Linked DNA regions of Variovorax paradoxus. The protein of the gene in region 1 binds, or shares a complex with, the protein of each later gene. Links are inferred from orthologs where the notes say so. Each region holds a gene or a part of one and is shown in the gene's direction. Other genes may lie near its edges.

The links. Proteins that work in one complex are often made in the same cells at the same time.
Region 2: the proteins of rpsJ (region 1) and nusB are in contact, whole or in part, in a solved structure (PDB 3D3B), measured with the Escherichia coli proteins. The link is inferred for Variovorax paradoxus from one-to-one orthologs.

What each region holds. Positions count from the first base shown.
Region 1 is NZ_CP046622.1:5,173,631-5,177,017, reverse strand. The notes cover bases 1-2,729. They hold rpsJ (30S ribosomal protein S10), read left to right. Parts: upstream 1-1,072; coding sequence 1,073-1,387; downstream 1,388-2,729. Other genes in these bases: GOQ09_RS24150 (hypothetical protein), read left to right, coding at 1,657-2,729; tuf (elongation factor Tu), read left to right, coding at 1-1,051. In the rest of the region: more of GOQ09_RS24150, read left to right, coding at 2,730-3,135; GOQ09_RS24145 (hypothetical protein), read left to right, coding at 3,150-3,387. UniProt on the Escherichia coli protein: Involved in the binding of tRNA to the ribosomes. Part of the processive rRNA transcription and antitermination complex (rrnTAC). The complex forms an RNA-chaperone ring around the RNA exit tunnel of RNA polymerase (RNAP).
Region 2 is NZ_CP046622.1:3,436,245-3,441,630, forward strand. Bases 2,305-5,245 are described here. They hold nusB (transcription antitermination factor NusB), read left to right. Parts: upstream 2,305-3,477; coding sequence 3,478-4,014; downstream 4,015-5,245. Other genes in these bases: ribBA (bifunctional 3,4-dihydroxy-2-butanone-4-phosphate synthase/GTP cyclohydrolase II), read left to right, coding at 2,305-3,007; ribH (6,7-dimethyl-8-ribityllumazine synthase), read left to right, coding at 3,014-3,481; GOQ09_RS16030 (pyridoxal phosphate-dependent aminotransferase), read left to right, coding at 4,067-5,245. Also shown: bifunctional diaminohydroxyphosphoribosylaminopyrimidine deaminase/5-amino-6-(5-phosphoribosylamino)uracil reductase RibD, read left to right, coding at 1-1,104; GOQ09_RS16010 (riboflavin synthase), read left to right, coding at 1,191-1,856; more of ribBA, read left to right, coding at 1,853-2,304; more of GOQ09_RS16030, read left to right, coding at 5,246-5,263; GOQ09_RS16035 (YbgC/FadM family acyl-CoA thioesterase), read left to right, coding at 5,260-5,386. UniProt on the Escherichia coli protein: Part of the processive rRNA transcription and antitermination complex (rrnTAC). The complex forms an RNA-chaperone ring around the RNA exit tunnel of RNA polymerase (RNAP).

The sequences.
Region 1 (3,387 bases):
CCAGATCGACGCGGCGCCCGAAGAAAAGGCCCGCGGCATCACCATCAACACCGCCCACGTCGAGTACGAAACGGCCAACCGCCACTACGCCCACGTGGACTGCCCCGGCCACGCCGACTACGTCAAGAACATGATCACCGGCGCAGCCCAGATGGACGGCGCCATTCTCGTGTGCTCGGCCGCCGACGGCCCCATGCCCCAGACCCGCGAGCACATCCTGCTGGCGCGCCAGGTGGGTGTGGGCTACATCATCGTCTTCCTGAACAAGTGCGACATGGTCGACGACGCCGAACTGCTCGAGCTGGTCGAAATGGAAGTGCGCGAACTCCTCGACAAGTACGAGTTCCCTGGCGACGACACCCCCATCATCCACGGCTCGGCCAAGCTCGCCCTCGAAGGCGACAAGGGCAAGCTCGGTGAAGAAGCCATCATGAAGCTGGCCGAGGCCCTCGACAGCTACATCCCGACGCCCGAGCGCGCCGTGGACGGCACCTTCCTGATGCCTGTGGAAGACGTGTTCTCGATCTCCGGCCGCGGCACCGTGGTGACTGGCGCCGTCGAGCGCGGCGTGATCAAGGTCGGCGAGGAAATCGAGATCGTCGGCATTCGCCCGACCGTCAAGACCACCTGCACCGGCGTGGAAATGTTCCGCAAGCTGCTCGACCAAGGTCAAGCGGGCGACAACGTCGGCGTGCTTCTGCGCGGCACCAAGCGCGAAGAAGTCGAGCGCGGCCAAGTGCTGTGCAAGCCCGGCTCGATCAAGCCGCACACGCACTTCACCGCCGAGGTGTACGTGCTGTCCAAGGACGAAGGCGGCCGTCACACGCCGTTCTTCAACAACTACCGTCCGCAGTTCTACTTCCGCACGACGGACGTGACCGGCGCGATCGAGCTGCCCAAGGACAAGGAAATGGTCATGCCTGGCGACAACGTCAGCATCACCGTGAAGCTGATCAACCCGATCGCGATGGAAGAAGGCCTGCGCTTCGCCATCCGTGAAGGCGGCCGCACCGTGGGTTCGGGCGTCGTGGCAAAGATCCTCGACATCTAAGCCGGACGCAAAGGAATCACCATGGCTACCAAGCAAAAAATCCGCATCCGCCTGAAGGCTTTCGACTACAAGCTGATCGACCAGTCGGCAGCCGAAATCGTCGATACCGCCAAGCGCACCGGCGCGATCGTCAAGGGCCCCGTGCCCCTGCCGACCCGCATGAAGCGTTTCGACATCCTGCGTTCGCCGCACGTCAACAAGACGTCGCGCGACCAGCTCGAGATCCGCACGCACCAGCGCCTGATGGACATCGTCGACCCCACCGACAAGACCGTGGACGCGCTGATGAAGCTCGACCTGCCGGCCGGTGTGGACGTCGAAATCAAGCTGCAATAAACGTTGCGGCCTCGTGCCGCATTTTGTGACAAAGCCCGCCTGCAGAAATGCAGGCGGGCTTTGTCTTTTGTCGCGCGGATGTGGCATCCTCGCCGGCGGCGGCCTCATCAGTTGAGGCGTGGTCGGCTGGAACGAGGCAGCGCAGCATGAGACATGGCAACTCTTTGGCGTCGGGTGTGATGGCATGTATGGCAGCGGCAGCGTTGCTGGCCGGCTGCGGTGGTGGCGGAGGCGGTGGAGGCGGTGGAGGGGGCGGCGGGATTCCGTTCTTGCCTGTCACTCCCCCGTCGGCGGGCTCGGTCACGGTGAGCGGAAAGGCCACCTATGAATCCGTGCCGAATCCGAACGGCACCCTGGTTTATGGCAGCTCCACGCCAAGGCCCGTGCGCGGCGCCGCGGTGGAAGTGCTCAATGGGGACACTTCCGCGCAACTGGCCACGGCAACCACCGACGACAACGGCGCCTACTCCGTGTCCGTTCCCGCGAACACCGCGGTTACGGTACGTATCAAAGCGCAACTGTCACGCAGCGGCCCGGGTCCGAGCTGGGATGTGACGGTGCGAGACAACACCCGGTCCAATGCGCTGTACTCGATGCAGAGCCCGACATTCTCATCGGGCAGCGCGGCGATCGTGCGCGACCTTCATGCGCCTTCGGGCTGGGGTGGTTCGAGCTACACCGAAGACCGGGTTGCGGCGCCTTTCGCCATCCTGGACACGGTCTACACCTCGATGCAGAAAGTAGTATCGGCGGCGCCTGCGGCGGCTTTTCCGGCACTGCGTGTGTTCTGGAGTGCCAACAATGCGCCGTCTCCCGGCAGCGTTGCGGCGGGGCAGATCGGCACCACATTCTTTGTCAGCAGAAACAGCGGGCGCGAAATCTACGTGCTCGGCAAGGAAGACGTGGACACCGACGAATACGACAACTCGGTGATCGCGCATGAATGGGGCCACTACTACCAATCGGCCTTCAGCCGTGACGATTCGATGGGCGGCTCCCATTCGCAGAGCCAGCGCCTCGATCGCAGGCTGGCCTTTTCCGAAGGCTGGGGCAATGCCTGGTCGGGCATCGCGCTCGAGCGCCGGAACTATGTCGACTCGGGCGGTCCCCAGCAGTCGGCAGCGCAGTTCAGCATCAATATCGACCTTGCCGCAGGCGCCGCAACAACGCCGGGCTGGTTCCGCGAACCTTCGATCCAGTCGATCTTCTGGAATCTCAACCAACAGGTCGGTTTCAAACCCATCCATGACACGCTGACCAGCGCTCAGTTCAGGGGCGGCGCCGCGGTCACGTCGATCCATCCGTTCTCCGCTGCTTTCAATGCAGCGGCGCCAGCGAGCGCCCCGTCGCTGGCCACGCTGCTCGCGGGACAAGGCATCAATGCGACGGGGAACGACCCCTACGGAGGTGCGGAGACGAACGACGGCGGAATTCCGCTCACGCTGCCGATGTACAGGCCCCTCGTCGTCGGCAGCCCGACGCAGGCTTGCGTTTCCAACACGGCCGGAAGCGACAACAAGCACGGCAGCTTTTCCTACCTTCGCTTCACCGCGCCCGCCAGCCGCAGCTATCAGATCGTCGTCGACGGAGGGCCGCCTGGCGCAAGCCCCGATTTCGACATCTTCAGGGGCGGATTGATTGCCCGGGAAAGCAGCACCGTCAGCCTTCCGTCCGGCGAGTACGTTCTTGCCGTATCGGACCTCAACAATTCCGGAGCGCAGACATGCTTCAACGTCTCCGTCCAGTAGCAAGAAGGGCTGCCATGAACATCCGCTCGAGTTCGGTGACGGCCGTCGCATGCCTCACGCTGGCCACGATGTCGGCACCGGCCATGGCAGATGGCGAGCCCGGAGCGCGCAGCGCCAAGCCCAAGCATCCGGCCGTGCAGCAGCGGAGCGCTCCCATGACGACGGCGCCGCAAAAACCCGGCAGTTCCGGGGTCAAGCTCCAATACCGCCTGGAATCGACCCCTCAGCTCGGCCGGACCACGGCTGTCGTTC
Region 2 (5,386 bases), 1.7 Mb from region 1 along the record:
CAGCACATCGCCACCGCATTGCGCCTGGCTTCCGACGCGCTGTTGCTGACCGATCCGAACCCGCGCGTGGGTTGCGTGCTGTGCGATGCAGACGGCCGCGTGCTGGGCCAGGGCCACACGCAGCAAGCCGGCGGGCCGCATGCCGAAGTGATGGCGCTGCGCGACGCCGCGGCCAAGGGCCACTCGGTTGCAGGCGCCACGGCCTACGTCACGCTCGAGCCCTGCTCGCACCACGGGCGTACCGGTCCCTGCTGCGACGCGCTGATCGCGGCCGGCATCGGCAGGGTCGTGGCATCGCTTGCAGACCCGAACCCGCTGGTCGCCGGACAGGGCTTCGCCCGGCTGCGGGCGGCCGGCACCGAGGTGCAAACCGGCCCTGGCGCCGCGGAATCGCGCGAGCTCAACATCGGTTTCTTCAGCCGCATGGTCCGCAAGCTGCCTTGGGTGCGTCTCAAGGTGGCGGCCTCGCTCGACGGCAAGACGGGCCTTGCCAACGGGGTGAGCCAATGGATCACCTCCGAAGCGGCCCGAGCCGACGGCCACGCGTGGCGCGCCCGTGCCAGCGCAGTGTTGACCGGTGTGGGCACCGTGCTCGAAGACAACCCCCGGCTCGACGTGCGCATGGTCGAAACGCCGCGCCAGCCGCATCTGGTGATCGTCGACAGCCATTTGCAGACCCCGCCTGACGCTCATGTTTTCATAGCAGGCCGCCCAGTGTGGATTTACGCAGCCGTCCGCGACGAAGCCCGCGCTGCCGCCCTGGAAGCACGCGGCGCCACCGTCACCTGCCTGCCCAATGCCGCGGGCAAGGTCGATCTGGCCGCCATGCTGCAAGACCTGGCAGCGCGCGGCGTCAACGAACTGCACGTCGAGGCCGGCCACAAGCTCAACGGCTCGCTCATCCGGGAAGGCTGCGTCGACGAATTGCTGGTCTACCTGGCGCCCAAGCTGATCGGCAGCGGCCTCGACATGGCGAGCCACCTGCACGCCGAAGGGCCACTCACCTCGCTGGAGGGCGCGCTGGCGCTCGAATTCAAGTCTGTGCAGATGCTCGAGCCCGACCTGCGGATCGTGTCACGGGTGCGCGGGCGCGACAGCTTCTAGCGTCCAGCCTCGGCGACCGGAGGCGGATTGCACGGCCAAAGCGCCGCGGAAAGGCCGAGGGCCCCCGCATCTGCGAAAATGTGCAAATGTTCACCGGAATCATCACCGGCGTGGGGCGCATCGCCGCCATCCACGACCTCGGCCCCTCCTCCTCCTACGGCAAAAGACTCGGCATTTCGGTGCCCAACGGATATCTCGACGATGTAGGCCTCGGTGACAGCATCGCGCTCAACGGCGCCTGCATGACCGTGACCACGCTCGATCCGGCGCAGCAGCTGTTCACCATCGACATTTCCGCCGAATCGCTCGACAAGACCGCCGGCCTCACCGAGCAAGGCGCCCGCATCAACCTCGAGAAGGCGCTGCGCGCCAGCGACCGGCTGGGCGGGCACATCGTGTCGGGCCATGTGGACGGCATCGGCATGGTGAGCCACTTTGCGCCCGTGGGCGAAAGCTGGGAACTGCGCGTGGTCGCACCGCCCGCATTGGCGCGCTTTCTGGCCTACAAGGGCTCGATCACGATCAACGGCGTGAGCCTTACGGTCAACAGCGTGAGCGACATCGAAGACGGCGCGGAAATCAGCATCAACCTGATCCCGCACACCGTCGAAAACACCTCCCTCGGCAGCCTCCAGGCCGGCTCGAAGGTCAATCTCGAAATCGATACCGTGGCGCGCTACGTGGAGCGCATGCTCCAGGCCGGCGTCCTGGTGCCAACTCCTTCCACGTATTCCAAGGACACCGCCGAATGAACGCCTCCGTCACCCCCATCGGCGCGCCCCGCGGCTCGCGGGCACCCGCGCCGATTTCCCCGGTCGAGGAGATCGTGGCCGAGCTCGCCGCCGGCCGCATGGTGATCCTGGTGGACGAGGAAGACCGTGAGAATGAAGGCGACATCGTCATCGCGGCGGACCACATCACGCCCGAGGCGATCAACTTCATGGCCCGCCATGCGCGCGGGCTGATCTGCCTCACGCTTTCGCGCGAAATGTGCGAGCGGCTGCAGCTGCCGCCCATGGTGTCCCGCAACGGCGCCAAGCATTCGACCGCCTTTACCGTTTCGATCGAAGCGGCCGAAGGCGTGACCACCGGCATCTCGGCCGCCGACCGCGCCCGCACTGTGCAGGCCGCCGTGGCGCGCAATGCCGTGGCCAGCGACCTGGTGCAGCCGGGCCATATCTTTCCGCTGCAGGCGGTGGACGGCGGCGTGCTGATGCGCGCCGGCCATACCGAAGCCGGCTGCGACCTCGCAGCCATGGCCGGCTGCTCGCCCGCCTCGGTGATCTGCGAGGTGATGAACGAAGACGGCACCATGGCGCGCCTCCCCGACCTGCAGATTTTTGCGGCCGAGCACGGGCTCAAGATCGGCACCATTGCCGCGCTCATCGAGCACCGCAGCCGCACTGAATCGCTGGTCGAAAAAGTCGGCTGCCGCGAAATCCAGACCGCGTGGGGCAGCTTTACCGCCCACGCCTTCACCGACAAGCCCAGCCGCGGCGTGCATCTTGCGCTGGTGCGCGGCAAGTGGCAGCCGGACGATGTGGTGTCGGTGCGCGTGCACGAGCCGCTTTCGGTCCTCGACGCGCTCGAAATCAACCGCTCGCTGCATTCCTGGAGCCTTGACGCCAGCCTCGCGCACATCGCGAATGAAGGCAAGGGCGTGGCCGTGCTGCTGAACTGCGGCGAAACCGCCGGCGAGCTGCTCGCCCAGTTCGACGGCACCGCGCGCCCCGCGCAAGCCCCCGAGCGCGGCCGCATGGACCTGCGCAGCTACGGCATCGGCGCGCAAATCCTGCGCGAATGCGGCGTGCACAAGATGAACCTGCTCGGCACGCCCCGCCGCATGCCGAGCATGGCCGCAGGCTACGGCCTCGAAATTGCCGGCTACCTCACGAAAGACTGACAAGACATGCAAGGTGCAAACAAGGGAGCGGATGCAAAGCCGCTCGACGGAAAAGGGCTGCGCATCGGCATCGTCCAGGCACGCTTCAACGCCGACATCACGGACGCGCTGGCCGCGGCCTGCCTCGCCGAGCTCGAAAAGCTGGGCGTGGCGGCGGACGACATTCACCATGTGCAGGTCCCCGGCGCACTCGAAGTGCCCGTGGCCCTGCAGGCCATGGCCGTGCGCGGCGGCTACCACGCGCTCGTGGCGCTGGGCTGCATCATTCGCGGAGAAACCTACCACTTCGAACTGGTGGCCAACGAATCGGGCGCGAGCGTGAGCCGCATCGCGCTCGACCATCGCATTCCCATCGCCAACGCGATCCTCACGACCGAAAACATGGAGCAAGCCATTGCCCGCCAGACCGACAAGGGCCGCGATGCGGCCCAGGTGGCGGTCGAGATGGCGCAATTGCTGGCCTCCCTCAAATGACCGAAGACAACAACAAGACAGCAGGCGCCAAGCCGCGCCAGGCACGCACCGGCCTCACCAGCACGGGCGCACGCAAGGCTTCGGCCAAGTCGAATCGCAGCCGCGCGCGCGAATTTGCGCTGCAGGCGCTCTACCAGCATCTGGTGGGCCGCAACGACGCGGCTGCCATCGACCAGTTCACGCGCGACCTCGCGGGCTTCCACAAGGCCGACGCCGCGCATTACGACGCGCTGCTGCACGGTGCCATCGAAGGCGCTGAGCAGCTCGACGCGCTGATCCGCCCGCTGCTGGACCGCAAGTTCGAAGAGATATCGCCCATCGAGCACGCCGTGATGTGGATCGGCGTGTACGAGTTTCAGCACTGCCTGGACGTGCCATGGCGCGTGGTGCTCAACGAATGCATCGAGCTTGCCAAGGAATTCGGCGGCACGGACGGCCACAAGTATGTGAACGCCGTGCTCAACGGCCTGGCGCCGCAACTGCGCGCGGCCGAGGTGGAGGCCGATCGCACTTCCGGCAAGGCTAGAACGTGAGGAGCGCCGCCCGGCCGCCCGAAGGCGCGCAGCGCCGTAGCTTGGGGGTGCAATGAGAATCTCGGCGCGCGCACAGCGCATCGAACCGTTCTACGTGATGGAGGTTGCCAAGGCCGCCGGCGTGCTGGCGCGCGAGGTGGCCCATACCGACCGGCCGATGATCTTCCTGAACATCGGCGAGCCCGACTTCACCGCGCCGCCGCTGGTGCAGGAAGCCGCCGCACGCGCGGTGCGCGCCGGTGCCACGCAGTACACGCAGGCGACCGGACTCGACCATCTGCGCGAGCGCATCAGCGGCTGGTATGCGCAGCGCTTCGGCGTCGACGTGCCCGCACGCCGCATCGTGGTGACGGCCGGCGCATCGGCCGCGCTGCAATTGGCCTGCCTCGCGCTCATCGAATCGGGCGACGAGATCCTGCTGCCCGACCCGAGCTATCCCTGCAACCGCCATTTCGTGAGCGCCGCGGATGGCACCGCGGTGATGATCCCGACCACGGCCGACGAGCGCTTCCAGCTCACCGCCGCCAAGGTCGAAGCCGCGTGGACCGACAAGACGCGCGGCGTGCTGCTCGCCTCGCCTTCCAACCCCACGGGCACCTCGATTGCGTCCGACGAGCTGCGCCGCATCCACAACGTGGTGTCGCAGCGCGGCGGCATCACGCTGATCGACGAGATCTACCTCGGGCTTTCGCACGACGATGCCTTTGGGCAGACGGCCTTGGCCATCGACGACAACGTCATCAGCATCAACAGCTTCAGCAAATACTTCAACATGACCGGCTGGCGCCTTGGCTGGCTGGTGGTGCCCGAAGCGCTGGTGCCCGTGGTCGAGCGGCTGGCGCAAAACCTCTTCATCTGCCCCAGCACCGTGTCGCAATACGCGGCGCTGGCCTGCTTCGAGGATGCGAGCATTGCCGAATACGAACGCCGCCGCGCCGAGTTCAAGGCGCGCCGCGACTGGTTCATTCCGCAGCTCAATGCGCTGGGCCTCAACGTGCCCGTGGTGCCCGACGGCGCCTTCTATGCCTGGGCCGACTGCACCAGCGTGGCCGAGAAGCTCGGCATTTCGGGCAGCTGGGATTTCGCCTTCGAAACCATGAAGCGCGCCCACGTGGCCGTGACCCCGGGGCGCGATTTCGGCACCGCCGAAACCGGCAAGTTCGTGCGCTTTTCCACCGCCAGCTCGATGGCCCATCTCGAGGAATCCATCGAACGCCTGCGGGCCATGATCGCGAACCCGGCCCCATGAGCTACGCGTTTCCCATCCGCGTGTACTGGGAGGACACCGATGCCGGCGGCATCGTGTTCTACGCCAACTACCTCAAGTTCATGGAGCGCGGGCGCACCGAATGGCTGCGCTCGCTGGGCGTGG